2 regions of the Dyella sp. SG562 genome follow, and region 2 is predicted to be linked to the other one. Evidence: predicted binding sites of a transcription regulator. Region 2 holds the regulator's gene; the other holds the start of a gene.
The links. Region 2 encodes sigma-54, which starts transcription at its own class of promoters, with help from an activator protein. Its sites were predicted from a motif close to TGGCACGNGCNTTGC; they were not measured.
Positions count from the first base shown of each region.

Region 1: the regulator sigma-54 is predicted to act here: its motif matches at 3,523-3,537, upstream of FHW84_RS10085 (fimbrial protein).

Region 1 is NZ_JAAOYS010000004.1:180,566-187,748, forward strand. Features, by position in the region: gene FHW84_RS10075 (fimbria/pilus outer membrane usher protein) at 1-1,981, opposite strand, end outside; gene FHW84_RS10080 (molecular chaperone) at 1,978-2,715, opposite strand; gene FHW84_RS10085 (fimbrial protein) at 2,848-3,381, opposite strand; gene FHW84_RS10090 (hypothetical protein) at 3,823-4,431, shown strand; gene FHW84_RS10095 (helix-turn-helix transcriptional regulator) at 4,436-4,642, shown strand; gene FHW84_RS10100 (alpha/beta hydrolase) at 4,697-6,274, shown strand; gene FHW84_RS10105 (ATP-binding cassette domain-containing protein) at 6,271-7,005, shown strand; gene FHW84_RS10110 (ABC transporter permease) at 7,002-7,183, shown strand, end outside.
Region 2 is NZ_JAAOYS010000007.1:129,667-136,849, reverse strand. Features, by position in the region: gene lptC (LPS export ABC transporter periplasmic protein LptC) at 1-218, shown strand, start outside; gene lptA (lipopolysaccharide transport periplasmic protein LptA) at 223-810, shown strand; gene lptB (LPS export ABC transporter ATP-binding protein) at 814-1,533, shown strand; gene FHW84_RS14245 (RNA polymerase factor sigma-54) at 1,683-3,143, shown strand; gene raiA (ribosome-associated translation inhibitor RaiA) at 3,289-3,615, shown strand; gene hprK (HPr(Ser) kinase/phosphatase) at 3,770-4,720, shown strand; gene rapZ (RNase adapter RapZ) at 4,726-5,628, shown strand; gene FHW84_RS14225 (PTS fructose IIA subunit family protein) at 5,666-6,058, shown strand; gene FHW84_RS14220 (HPr family phosphocarrier protein) at 6,051-6,320, shown strand; gene ptsP (phosphoenolpyruvate--protein phosphotransferase) at 6,423-7,183, shown strand, end outside.

The DNA of each region.
Region 1 (7,183 bases), on a different contig from region 2:
GCGAATGGCCGCTGCTGTCGTGGCTCACGGTGGCGCCGAAGGTCGGCGCGTGCACGCTGTCGCCCAGCGGCAGCGAGATGCTGGCGAAGAACTGGTTGCTGAAGCGGCCGTTGACGTCGCGCACGCGCGTGGCCGACAGGTTGTAGCTCAGGCGGCGGAACGCGTTGTTGTAGCCCACCTGGAACTGCACGTCGGTGCCGCTGCGGCTCCAGTAGTCCACCGCGGAGCCGGTGACGTAGACGGTGCCGCCGCTCTGGCCCAGGCGCTGGTTGACGTTGATGTCGAAGCGGCTGCGCTGGCGGTCGAGCTGGCGGGTGAAGCTGGTGAAGCTGTTGGACGCGCCCTGCAGCGCCTGGCGCTGCTCCGGCGTGAGCAGGTCCGGCGTGCTCACGCCGTTGATGGTGGTGAGCGTGGTGGGGTCCACGTAGCGGTAGCCGCGCGCGATGTCGCGGGTCAGCAGCGCGTCGCGCAGGCCCAGGTAGCCGCTGGTGGAATAGCGGTAGGTGGCCACGCTGAAGGACGTGTTGCTCTCCGGGATGATCTTGCTGTAGCTCAGCCGCACGCTCTGGCCGTCCTGGCTGGACTGGCCGGGGATCTCGGTGCGCGCCGCGGTGACGTCCAGCGCGATCGCGCCGTAGTGCGTGTTGAACGCGCCGCCCACCTGCACCGCGCCGTAGCCGGAGGTGCCGACGATGCCGGCGTAGCCGGTGAGCAGGTTGCTGAAGCCGTGCTGCACGGTGGCCTGCGCGATCGCCGGCTTGGCGTGGATCGAGGTGTCGTGCAGCTCGCCGGCCACCACCGAGAAGCGCGTGACGCCCGGGCGCAGCAGCTGCGGCACCGAGGCGTAGGGCACGGTGAAGTTGCGGATGCGGCCGTCGGCTTCGGTGATGGTGACATTGAGGTCGCCGCCGTAGCCGGTGGAGTAAAGATCCGAGATCACGAACGGACCCGGCGACACCGTGGTTTCGTACAGCACGATGCCGTTCTGGCGCACCGTCACCTTGGCGTTGGACTCGGCCACGCCGCGTACGGTCGGCGCGTAGCCGCGCAACGAATCCGGCAGCATGCGGTCGTCGGTGGCGATCTGCACGCCGCGGATGCTGACGCTGTCGAACAGCTCGCCGCCGGTATACGAATCGCCGATGGTCATCTGCGCGCGCAGCGACGGCAGGTCGCGGCGCAGATAGGTGTCGATGTTTTCCCAGTGGCGGCGCGACGGTGCGCCGGCGGCGCCGGACTGCATCAGCAGCGTCGAATCGTGGCGCAGCTGCCAGCCGCCGAGGTTGATGCCGGTGTTGAGGCCGAGGAAGGACGACGTCTGGCTGACGCCGCCGTTGCGCGTGCGGTAGCTGTTGAAGCTGTAGTTGAGCAGCGCCGCGTTGACGCCGCGGTCCCAGTTTTCCGGACTCACGTAGCCGCGCGCGCGGGTGCCCAGCCAGGCCTGCGGCACGCTCACGTCCAGGCGCAGGTTCGGCTGGTCGAAGTTCATGCTGGCCGCGTCGATCAGGCTGCCGATGTCCAGGCAGCCCTGCGCGTCGTTGAGCTTGGCCTGCTGTTCGGCGGACAGCTTCTGCAGCGGCAGGCCGAGGCGGTCGAACAGTTCCTTCGACAGGCACGGGATGGCGTTGGCATCGGGCTTGGGCGAAGCGAAACGCACGTCGCCGCGCGCCACCCAGGCGCCGTTGAGGAAGATGTCGGTGCGGTAGACACCGGGCACCACGATGGTGCCGCGCTCGAAGCGCGAGAGGTCGCCGGTGTTGCGGCCGGCGCCCGACAGCAGGTTGCGGTCGAAGCTCGCTTCCACCGGCGCGGAGGCGTCGGCGCCGGAAGCGGCCGCGCCGTTCGCCGCCGCCGGCGCGGCGGCGAGCGCGCCCAGGCTCCAGCCACCCAGCGCGCCGGCGATCGCCAGGCACAGCAGCGCACGCCGGCCACAGTGGCCGCCGTTGCGGTCGCTGCCGTGGCTGGCGCGCAGGAAGCTCACGGGGCGATGGCGCCCGTGTAGCTGTCGGCGGCGCCGAAATCGTTGATCGCGGTGAACTTCACCACGCTGCCGGCGGCAGGCTTCGGCGCGCCGTCGTGCAGCGGCAGGCGCAGGTCCGACAGCGGCGCGACCATGCCCAGCTCCGCGGCGACGGCCTTGCCGCCGACGCTCACGCTGAGCTCGGAAATGGTGACGTGGAACGGCGTGGGGTTGTGCGCCACCAGCGCCTTGCCGTCGGCGTCGACCTTCCAGGTCAGCTGCGACGGCGCCTTCAGCGGATCGCCCTGCAGGCCGGCCGGGCGGTAGAACAGCTTCAGGCGCGAACGCAGCGCCAGCTGCAGCAGGTTCTGGCCCTCGGCCTGCGGGCCGGTGGGCTTGGGCGGCACTTCCAGCACGTTGAGCCAGAACAGCGACTCGCGGTCGGCCGGCAGCTGCTCGTGCGTGTAGACGATGCGCAGGCTCTGCTCCTTCTTCTGCTCCATGCGGAACAGCGGAGGCGTGATCAGAAAGGGCACATCGACGGATTCGGGGGTGCTATGCACATCGCCGCGGTCGATCCACGACTCGACCAGCACGGGGTGGTCGTTGTCGTTGGTCAGGCGCACGGTCACTTCGCCATCCTTCGCGGGGAAGACCACGCGGGTGCCGCCGATCAATACATTGGCGTGCGCGGCCGGAGCGCCGAGACACAGGGCCAGCAGGCCCGCGCCCAGGGCGCAGACAAACTTCCTCATGGATTTCCCTCGCTGCGAACTTGAGATGCTCCGCCGGTGGCGGCGGAGTGGGCGCCGGAACCGCATGGGGTCGAGCCCCATGGGTTCCGGCGCGGACTTGCCTCTACAACTGACCGCCTAGCCGGGCGGGACTTACTGGTAAAGCATCGTGAACTGCACGGAGGTGGTCACGTTGCCGGCGCCGGCGGCGGCGGTCGCGAAGTACTGCGCGTAGTAGTTCAGGTTGCCGGCGCCGCTGGTCAGGGCGACCTGCTGCGAGTTCTGGGTCGAGGCCGTGCCGGCCAGGTTGATCGCGCTGAAGTCGCTGTTGAGCAGCTGCACTTCGACGCCGGTGGCGCTGCCGCCGTTCTTCAGGTTGCCGTCGGCCATGATGGTCGGGCCCGGCTCGAAGAAGGTCTGGGCCTTGGTCAGCGAGCCGCAGTTGCTCAGGGCCAGCGCGAAGGCGGTGCGGCCAGCAGTCGTGCCGGCGGCGCTCAGCGAGGTGGTCGACACGGTCGGCAGGGTCACGTTGACCGTGGCCGGGCTGTTGGCGCCGTTGATCTTGCAGGTGGAGGCGTTGACGGAGCCGGTGATGTTGATGGTGCCGTCGGCGGCCGAAGCCTGGTTCGGGGCCAGGGCGGCAAAGCCCAGGGCGGCGATCAGGGCGGTGGCGAGAACGTTCTTCATGGTATGCCTTTGTCCTTAACGGGTTTTTGGTTGGGTACGGCAGTGGTTGCGCTCCGGACGCGGGCTTGGTCTCTCGTCCCCCTGCGTCTTTCTCCGAGGGGAGGGCGCTGCCGGCGCTTCCCTCGTTGGCGATGGGCCTATGCAGAAGCCATGCCAAAAAACGTGATCTAGTTGACACTTAAATCTGAGAACAATCTCTCAGAATTTTCCTACCAACGATTAAGCAACGTCAAAAATTTGTCGAGGACATGGAGGGTCAAAAAGTGACCTCCGTGGGCCAAGTCCTTGCCTGTACGCAAAAAATCGTACAAACGCCCAGGTTTACAGTGCTCCTGTCAAGCGTGCTTGACATCGCGCCGGGCCCTGCCTAGCGTGCTGTCAAGCTTGCTTGACACGGCAGGCGTCCTGATCGACGGGGGAGCGAGGCGTATGGAGGGGGCGATGGAAAGTCTGACCAGGCGCATGGCGGCTTGGCCGGCGTGGGCCCGGCGCCTGCTGCTGGGGCTGATCATGGCGGGGTATTTCGCGGTCGTCGGGCTGATGGCCCGCCTGCATGGCACCGGCTCGCGCGTGCTGACCCTGGTGCTGCTGGTCGCGCTGACCTGGCTGCTCGCCTACGTGTCGCGCGCCACGGCCTGTTCGGAAGCGGACGGCGAAATGCGCCGCGAGGACCGCCGCTACCTCGCCGAATTCGTGCCGGCCATGGCGGTGTACTTCGCCCTGATGCTGTTCGTATGGCCGCTGCACAAGACCACCGGCACGGCCTGGCTGAAGGCGCTGATCGCGCTGGCGCCGGCGTTGCCGGTGGCGGCGATGGCGGTCTCGCTGTTCCGCTACGTCACCGCCAGCGACGAATTCATGCAGCGCCTGCACTTGCAGGCGCTGGCGCTGGCCGCGGGGGTGGTGGCGGTGCTCAGCGTGGCCGTCGGCTTTCTGGCCGCGGCCAAGGTGGTCAGCCTGGACGGCACCGTGCTGCTGCTGGTGTTTCCGGCGCTGATGCTGGTCTACGGCCCGACCCTGGCCTGGGCCAAGCGCCGCTACCGCGACTGACGCGATGGAGAACCGGGTACGCGAACTGCGCGCCGGGCGCGGCTGGTCGCAGGCCGACCTGGCCGCGCGGCTGGACGTGTCGCGGCAGACCGTCAACGCGGTCGAAACCGGCAAGTACGACCCCAGCCTGCCGCTGGCTTTCAAGATCGCGCGGCTGTTCGAGCAGCCGATCGAAGCGATCTTCCAGCCGGACGGCGAGGCGGGGCACTGACGCATTGGGGATGACAGCGGCCGCACGGCCGCATGAGCGAGGGGAACACAAGCAATGGCCATCAAGGGACGCACCATGGTGCGCATCGCCGCCGTCGCGCTGGGGTTGGGCGCGCTGGCCTGGAACCAGTTCCATGCGCGCGGCGGCGGCAACGACGCGGCCGCGGCGGACGACGGCACGCCGGCCGCCGCGGCATCCGCCGCGCCGGCCCGGCCGGAAACCTGGCGGCTCGGTTCGCTCACGCTGACGCCATGCGAGCTGGGCCAGCCCAACAGCGGCATGACCACCGCCGCCTGGTGCGCGCCGTTCGAGGTGCCGGAGAACCGCGACGACCCGCACAGCCGCAAGATCAAGCTGAAGTTCGGCGTGATCCGCAGCAGCGCCCAGGTCGCCACCGACGACATGGTGGTGCTGCTGGCCGGCGGCCCCGGCCAGGCGGCCACCGAAACCTGGCCCGGCGTGGCGCCCGCGCTGCAGCCGCTGCTGGCGCACCGCCACGTGCTGCTGCTGGACCAGCGCGGCACCGGCGGCTCCAACCCGCTGACCTGCAAGCCGGCGGAAGCGAAGCCGGGCAGCGACGAAGAGCTCGCCTTCGACCCCGCCAGGCTGCGCGCCGAAACCGCGGCCTGCCTCAAGCAGCTCGAAGGCAAGGCCGATCCGCGCTACTACACCACCACGGTGGCCACGCAGGATCTGGACGACCTGCGCCGCGCGCTGGGTTCGCCGAGCTTCGACCTGGTCGGCGTTTCCTACGGCACGCGCATGGCCCAGCAGTACCTGATGCGCCATCCGGAGGCGGTGCGCGCGGTGGTGCTGGACGGCGTGGTGCCGAACGAACTGGTGCTGGGCGAAGACTTCGCGCAGAACCTGGAAAGCGCGCTCAAGGCGCAGTTCGCACGCTGCACGGCGGACAAGGCCTGCCACGAGCGCTTCGGCGACCCCTACCAGACGCTGTACCAGCTGCGCGATGCGCTGCGCGCCAATCCGCACCAGGTCAGCTTCCGCGATCCGCAGAACTACCAGAGCGTGCAGCGCGTGCTGAGCGAGTACTCGCTGGCCAGCGTGGTGCGCATGTTCGCTTACTCCCCGATCACCGCCGCGCTGCTGCCGGTGTCGATCGACGCGGCCGCGCATGGCGATGTCGGCCCGCTGCTGGGCCAGGCCAAGCTGCTGTCGGGCGATCTGTCGGACACCATGAACGGCGGCATGCAGTCCTCGGTGATCTGCAGCGAGGACGCCGACCTGTTCACGCCGCGCCCGCAGGACGCGCACTCCATGCTCGGCACCCGCGTGCTCGACACCTTGCAGGCGGTGTGTTCGGTGTGGCCCAAGGGCACGCGCCCGGCCGACTTCCACCAGCCGGTGAAGAGCGACAAGCCCGCCCTGCTGTTCTCCGGCGAGTACGACCCGGTGACGCCGCCGGCCTATGGCGACACCGTGCTGAAGGGCTTCGCCAACGGCCGCCACTTCGTGCTCAAGGGACAGGGCCACAACGTGGTGACGGCCGGCTGCGCGCCGGACCTGCTCAAGCATTTCGTGGAAGACCTGGCGCCGGCCAAGCTCGACGCGAAGTGCCTGGAGCGCCTGCAAGCCACCCCGCAATTCATCGATTTCAACGGAGCCGCGCCATGATCGAGGTGAGGGACCTGCACAAGGCATTCGGCACGGTCAAAGCCGTCGACGGCGTGGGCTTCACCGCGCGCGACGGCGAGATCACCGGCCTGCTCGGCCCCAACGGCGCCGGCAAGACCACCACCCTGCGCATGCTGTACACGCTGATGAAGCCGGACCGCGGCCAGATCCTGGTCGACGGCATCGACGCCGCCGCCGATCCGCTGGCGGTGCGCCGCCAGCTCGGCGTGCTGCCCGACGCGCGCGGCCTGTACAAGCGCCTGAGCGTGCGCGAGAACATCGATTATTTCGCGCGCCTGCAAGGCCTGCCCGAGGACGAACTGGCCACGCGCCGCGAGGCGCTGATCAAGGCGCTGGAGATGGAAGAGATCGCCGACCGGCGCACCGAGGGCTTCTCGCAGGGCCAGCGCGTGAAGACCGCGATCGCCCGCGCGCTGATCCACGACCCGCGCAACGTGATCCTGGACGAGCCGACCAACGGCCTGGACGTGATGGCCACCCGCGCGCTGCGCCAGTTCATGCAGAAACTGAAGGCGGAAGGCCGCTGCGTGCTGTTTTCCAGCCACATCATGCAGGAGGTGGCCGCGCTGTGCGATCGCATCGTGGTGATCGCGCACGGCCGCGTGGTGGCCGACGAATCCCCGCAGGCGCTGCGCGAGCAGACCGGCGCGGCGAACCTGGAGGATGCCTTCGTGAAGATCATCGGCAGCGAGGAGGGCCTCGCCGCATGAACACCGTTGCCTACAAGGCGCGCCGCGCCAACGCCTTCCTTACCGTGTTCCTGAAAGAAGTGCGCGAGAACCTGCGCGACCGCCGCACCCTGATCAGCGCGCTGCTGACCGGCCCGCTGCTGGGGCCGCTGATCTTCGTGATGCTGGTGAAGGCCTCGCTCAACCGCGAGCTGGAGAA
Region 2 (7,183 bases):
GTCCCGCCTACGGCGACACGCCGCAGGCCGAGCTGCATACCTCCGAGGTCACCGCCTGGCCCAAGGAGAACCGCATGGAAACGGCCGAGCCGGCACAGTTGACGCAAGGCGACAGTAGAATGAGCGGCGTCGGCATGCGTGCCAACCTCACTGACAATCACCTGGAGCTGCTCGATGACAGCCACGGCTCGTTCCCGCCGCGCAAACGGAAGTCCTGACCTCATGCGTAGCCGCCTCCTGTTCGCGCTGGCCACCCTCGCCCTGCTGCCGGCCCTTGCGCTGGCCAAGAAGGACGACCGCAGCCAGCCGATGAATTTCACCGCCAAGTCGACCAACGCCTACAACGCGCCCAACAGCATCACCACGCTTACCGGCAACGTGAAGCTGACCCAGGGCACCCTGCTGATCACCGGCGCCGAGGCCAAGGTCTACCTGGACAAGGACACCCAGATCTCGCGCGTGGTGGTCACCGGCAGCCAGGCGCACATCCAGCAGCTGGACGAGAACAACAACCTGATGCAGGGCGACGCCGCCCAGCTCGACTACGACAACATCAACGGCATCGCCGTGCTCACCGGCAACGCCAAGGTGACCCAGCAGGGCCGCGGTGAATTCCACGGCGACAAGATCACCTACAACACCGACACCAGCCTGATCACCGGCGAGTCCGGCGGCGACGGCCTGGTTCACGGCACCTTCCTGCCCAAGCCCAAGCCGGCCGCCGCGGCGCCCGCCGCCAAGCCGGCCGCGCCGGCACCGGCCAGTTCGGCCCCCAAGCCGGCCACGGCGGCTTCGGCCGCGGGTAAGTAATCGATGCTGTCCGCCGAAGGCCTGCAGAAACGCTTCCGCGCGCGCCAGGTGGTGCGCGACTTCGCTTTTTCCATCCGCGAAGGCGAGGTGGTGGGCCTGCTCGGTCCCAACGGCGCCGGCAAGACCACCTGCTTCTACATGGTGGTGGGCCTGATCGAGGCCGACGCCGGCACCATCAAGCTCGACAAGTACGACATCACCGGCCTGCCGATGCATGCGCGCGCCAAGCTGGGCATCGGCTACCTGCCGCAGGAACCGTCGGTGTTCCGCCGCCTCACCGTGGCCGACAACATCATGGCCGTGCTGGAGCTGCGCGAGAACCTCGGCGCCAAGCAGCGCGCCACCGAACTGGAAAGCCTGCTCGACGAGCTGAAGATCGCGCACATCGCCGACCAGCGCGGCATCAGCCTCTCCGGCGGCGAGCGCCGCCGCGTGGAGATCGCCCGCGCGCTGGCCGCCGAGCCGCGCTACATGCTGCTGGACGAACCCTTCGCCGGCGTCGACCCTATTTCGGTGGGCGAGATCCAGCGCATCGTGCGGCACTTGAAGGAGCGCGGCATCGGCGTGCTGATCACCGATCACAACGTACGTGAGACGCTGGGCATCTGCGACCGCGCCTACATCCTCAACGACGGCGAAGTGCTGTCGCGCGGCACGCCGGCGCACATCCTGGCCGACGAGAAAGTACGCGAGGTCTATCTGGGCCGCGAATTCAGGCTATAAGGCTTTCCTGATGGCCGCGGTGCGCGCGCCGTCACATTCAGCCATTCGGCCTACGCGAGGATCGGCGGGAACCTATGGCCGCTCCTCCCCCTAGGGGTTAGGATGACCCGAAGCTCATCCAAGCCTTTGGGCTCATTCAAAACAGTGGCATGAAACCCGGACTGCAGTTTCGCCTCAATCAACAGCTCACCCTGACGCCGCAATTGCAGCAGGCGATCCGCCTTCTGCAGCTGTCGCAGCTGGAGCTGGAGGCCGAGCTGCGCCAGATCGCCGAGAGCAACCCGCTGCTGGAGTTCTCCGAGGACGCCGCCAACGAGGGCGACAGCGAAGGCGATGGCGAGGCCGCCACCTTCGACGCTCCCACCGAGGCCGCCACCTCCGCCAACGACGGCGACAGCGGCGACGAGCCGGCCGACTGGAGCGAATCCGGCGGCAACGCCGAAGAACCCATCGACTTCTCCTCCGCCGGCGGCAGCCGCAGCAGCGGCGGCGACGAGGACCACTTCGAACCGCAGAACGCCGCGCCGGAGACCCTGCAGGAACACCTGCTGTGGCAGCTCAACCTCACCCACATGAGCCTGCGCGAGCGCACCATCGCCGCGATCATCATCGATGCGCTCAATGCGGACGGTTATCTGGGCGAGACGCTGGAATCGGTCACCGCCGCGGTGCCGGCCGACCTCAAGGCCACCGTCGAGGAAGTCGACGCCGTGCGCCGCCAGGTGCAGCGCTTCGATCCTACCGGCGTGGCCAGCCTGGACCTGCGCGACTGCCTGCGCGTGCAGCTGGAGCAGTTCGATCCGGACCTGCCTCAGCGCGAGCTGGCGCTGCGCATCGTCGACAGCGAGCTTGAGCTGCTGGCGCGCAACGACATCGCCCGCCTGTCGCGCCGACTGCGCGCCAGCGACGAGGAAACCCACGCCGCGGCCATGCTGATCCGCAGCCTGGACCCGCGCCCTGGCGCCGCGCTCGACGTCACCCCGGTGGAATACGTCGCGCCCGACGTCTACGCGCGCAAGGACAGCGGCCGCTGGCGCGTCAGCCTCAATCCCGACTGCCAGCCGCGGCTGGGCCTGAACCAGCATTACTGCAACCTCATCGCGCAGGCCCGCGGCGAAGACGCCAGCTGGATGCGCGGCCAGCTGCAGGAGGCCCGCTGGCTGATCAAGAGCCTGGAATCGCGCGCCGAGACCCTGCTCAAGGTGGCCGAGGCCATCGTGCGCCGGCAGAGCGCCTTCCTCGACTACGGCCCCGAGGCCATGCATCCGCTGGTGCTGCGCGAGGTGGCCGAGGAAGTGGGCATGCACGAGTCCACCATTTCCCGCGTCACCACCCGCAAGTACATCCATACGCCGCGGGGCACCTTCGAACTGAAGCACTTCTTTTCCAGCGGCGTGTCCACGGAAGACGGCGGCAGTGCATCCGCCACCGCCATCCAGGCCATGCTGCGCAAGCTGATCGACGCGGAAGACCCGCGCAAACCCCTGTCCGACCAGGCCATCGCCGAGGAACTGCACCGCAAGGGCATCCAGGTGGCGCGCCGTACGGTCGCCAAATATCGGGAGGCCATGCGAATTCCCAGCTCCAGCGAGCGCCAGCGGGCAGGTTGACCAGCGCGCAAGTGCGCCTGGACGGGAACTTGGCGGGATGGAAAGCGTCCCCATACCAAGAGATGACTGTGATGTGTCGGCGACCATCCGGCACCGGCGCATCGACCCACGCCGCGTCATGCGGCAGTACCAGAGGAGGCGCACCATGCAAGTCCAGCTCAGCGGCCAGAAGATCGAGATCACCCAGGCCCTTCGCGAACGCGTGAACGGCCACTGTGAGCGACTTACCCGCCTCGAAAGCAGACTCCTCGAATTGAGCGTCGTCCTCTCCGTCGACAAGCTGCAGCAACGCTGCGAAGGCACGCTCAAAGTCCCCGGCGCCGCACCGCTCCACGCGGAAGCCACCGAATCGGACATGTACGTCTCCATCGACAACATGTTCGACAAGCTGGTGGCGCAGCTGCGCAAGCACCGCGACAAGGTGTGCGACAAGCACCAGCGCGAAGTGCGCGAGGAACGCCAGTACGGCTGAACCTCGCCGGCCCGCCCCGCCCGCCGGGGCGGGCCGCTCCCAAGCCCGGCCCCAGCCCGTGCCGTCTTGCGGCGCACCAAACCGTCCGAACTGGCACAATGTGCGCCATCGCCGCCGGCCCCTGCCGGGCATCACGCGGTGCAAAGGATTCGGTTTGGACCGGCTTACCGCCCGACAACTCTACGATGGCGTGCACGAGCGCATGGCCCTGCGCTGGGTGGCGGGCATGCGCGGCGAATCGCGGGTGCTCGAGCGCGGCGTGACCGCATCGCGGCGTCCTTCGCTGATCGGCTATCTCAACGTCATCTATCCGAACAAGATCCAGATCATCGGCACCGAGGAGCTGAATTTCCTCGACGCCCTGGATTCGCGCCAGCGCTGGGAAGCGATCAACAAGATCGCCGCCTACCAGCCGGTGGCGATGATCGTCACCAAGGACCAGGCCATTCCCCCCGACCTGCGCGAGGTGGCCGAGGAAACCAACACCCCGCTGTGGATCAGCTCCAAGCGCGGCCACGAGCTGCTCACCTGGATGCAGTACCACCTGGCGCGCATGCTGGCGCCGAAGGTCACCCTGCACGGCGTGTTCCTGGAGGTGTTCTCCATCGGCGTGCTGATCACCGGCGAATCCGGCTCCGGCAAGAGCGAGCTGGCGCTGGAACTGATCAGCCGCGGCCACCGCCTGGTCGCCGACGACGCCACCGAATTCACTCTGATCGCGCCGGACGTGATCGACGGCACCTGCCCCGAGCTGCTGCAGGATCTTCTGGAAGTGCGCGGCCTGGGCGTGCTCAACGTGCGCGAGATGTTCGGCCACACCGCGGTGAAGCCGTCCAAGTACCTGCGCCTGGTGGTGCACTTGAAGCCCATGCGCGAAGGCGAGGACACCGACGGCCTCACCCGCCTCACCGGCGACGTCGGCCACCGCGACATCTTCGAGGTGGCGGTGCCGATGATCACCATTCCCGTCGCGCCCGGCCGCAACCTCGCGGTGCTGGTGGAAGCGGCGGTGCGCAACCATATGCTGAAAAGCAAGGGCATCGATCCCGCCCAGACCTTCATCGACCGGCAGGCCCACCAGATGCGCCGCCTGCCCCCGTGGTGACACGCATGAGCAATGCTTTCCTGACTTCCGACATCCACCAGCCCGACGCGATCCACCTGATCGTGCTCACCGGCATGTCCGGCGGCGGCAAGACCGTCGCGCTGCGCGCGCTGGAAGACCTGGAGTTCTACTGCGTCGACAACCTGCCCACCGCCCTGCTGCCCGAGCTGGTGGCCGCAGTGAGCCACGGCGCCGTGGCCGGGCGCCGCCAGAACATCGCGGTGGGCGTGGACGTGCGCAACCGCGGCGAGGATTTCCTGCGCATGCCCACCGTGCTGTCCGAGCTGGCGGCGGCGGGCGTGCAGGTGCACCTGGTCTTCATCGACTGCCGCGACGAAGTGCTGATCAAGCGCTATTCCGAAACGCGCCGGCGCCATCCGCTCTCGGTGCTGGGCCTGTCGCTGTCCGACGCCATCGCGGAGGAACGCAAGCTGCTGCGTCCGCTGATCGCCATCGCCGAGAAGGTGATCGATTCCAGCGAATTGAACGTGCACCAGCTGCGCCGTCTGATCGCCACCGACTACGCCCAGGCCACCGACGGCCTGACCCTGATGTTCACCTCCTTCGCCTACCGCCGCGGCCTGCCGCTGGACGCCGACTTCGTGTTCGACGCGCGCTGCCTGCCCAATCCGCACTGGGAACCGCGCCTGCGGCCGCTGTCCGGCAAGGACGCGCCGGTGCGCGAATACCTGGAAGCGCAGCCGCTGGTGGAGGAATACTTCGACGACACCGTGCGCTGGCTCGACGCGTGGCTGCCGCGCTTCGCCTCGGACGACCGCAGCTACGTCACCGTGGCGATCGGCTGCACCGGCGGGCGGCATCGTTCGGTCTACCTGGTGGAGCGGCTTGCCGCCCACTACCGTGCGCGGCACGAAGGCGCCCTCACCTTCCATCGCGAGCTCGAGTGATGAAGGCTCAATCCTTACTTAGCGCAGGAGTCCGGCCATGAGCGTCGGCGTGCTGCTGATGACCCACGAGGCGGTCGGCCATGCGCTGATCTCCGCCGCCCACCACGTGCTGCCCAAGCTGCCGTTGCAGGTGGAGGCCGTGGAAGTGCCGCCCTCGGCCGATCCGGACGTGATGCGCACCCTCACCGCCAGGCATGCGCGCGAGCTGGACACCGGCGACGGCGTGCTGGTGCTGGCCGACCTGTACGGCGCCACGCCGTGCAATATCGGCCTGTCGCTGGGCAAGCTCGGCGTCCACCTGCGCTGCGTCTCGGGCCTGAACCTGCCGATGCTGCTGCGCGTTCTCAACTATGCCGAAAAGCCGCTGGACGAACTGGCGGAAGTGGCTGCCAGCGGCGGCCGCGGAGGAATCTTCATCGACCATGCTTGAAAAAGAGATTGTCGTATCCAACAAACTGGGGCTGCACGCCCGCGCATCGGCCAAGCTGGTGCAGCTCGTGCAGGGTTTCAAATCCACCGTGTGGCTGATCAGCAAGGGCCGCGAGGTCAATGCGCAAAGCATCATGGGCGTGATGATGCTGGCCGCCGGCATCGGCACCCCGCTCACCGTGCGCGCCGAAGGCGCGGACGAAGAGCAGGCGCTGGACGCGGTGGTGGACCTGTTCGACCGGAAGTTCGACGAAGGAGCCTGATGTGGAGTTGCCCATGGCGCAGAGGACACGAAGCTTGAACCGCCGCACGCCGCAAGGCGCGCCGCACGCTTCGTTGCCGGTCCGCCGCCATGGAGCCGCCGCATGAGGCACGTGCTGCCCGGCTCCAACGCCTCCCGCGGCATGGCCCTGGGCCGCGCGCGGCTGGTGCAGCCGAGCCGCTATCTGGTCGACACGCGTCCGCTGGCCGAGGACGAAGTCGACGCCGAGCTGGAAAAACTCCACCGCGCGCTCGACACCGCCCGCCAGGAACTGCGCGAACTGCGCGGCAAGCTGCACGGCGCGCTGGCGCGCGAAGTCAACGAATTCATCGACGCGCACAGCCTGCTGCTGGACGACCAGGAACTGCTGCGCGGCCTGGACGACCTGGTCCGCATCGGCCACTACCGCCCCGGCGCCGCGCTTAAGAAACAGCGCGACCGCCTCGCCGCGGTGTTCGAAGCGATGGACGACCCCTACCTGCGCAGCCGCAAGGAAGACGTCGACCAGGTCATCAACCGCGTCATCTCCGCCCTGCAGCGCCAGACCAGCCGCGAGGAGCGCAAGCTCGCCGCGCGCGTGGGCGAGATCCTGATCGCCGACACCATCGCGCCGGCCGACATGGCGCAACTGGCCGGCAATGGCCTGCTCGGCGTGGTGGCCAGTTCCGGCAGCCCGTATTCGCACAGCGCCATCCTGGCGCGCAGCCTGGACCTGCCCATGCTGGTCGGCGTGCGCGACGCGCTCGCCACCATCCACGACGACGACCTGATCCTGCTCGACGCCGAACGCGGCGAAGCGGTGGTGCATCCCACTGCGCAGGACCTGGCCCGCTACCGCGCCTGGCAGCGCGAGGCACAGCAGGA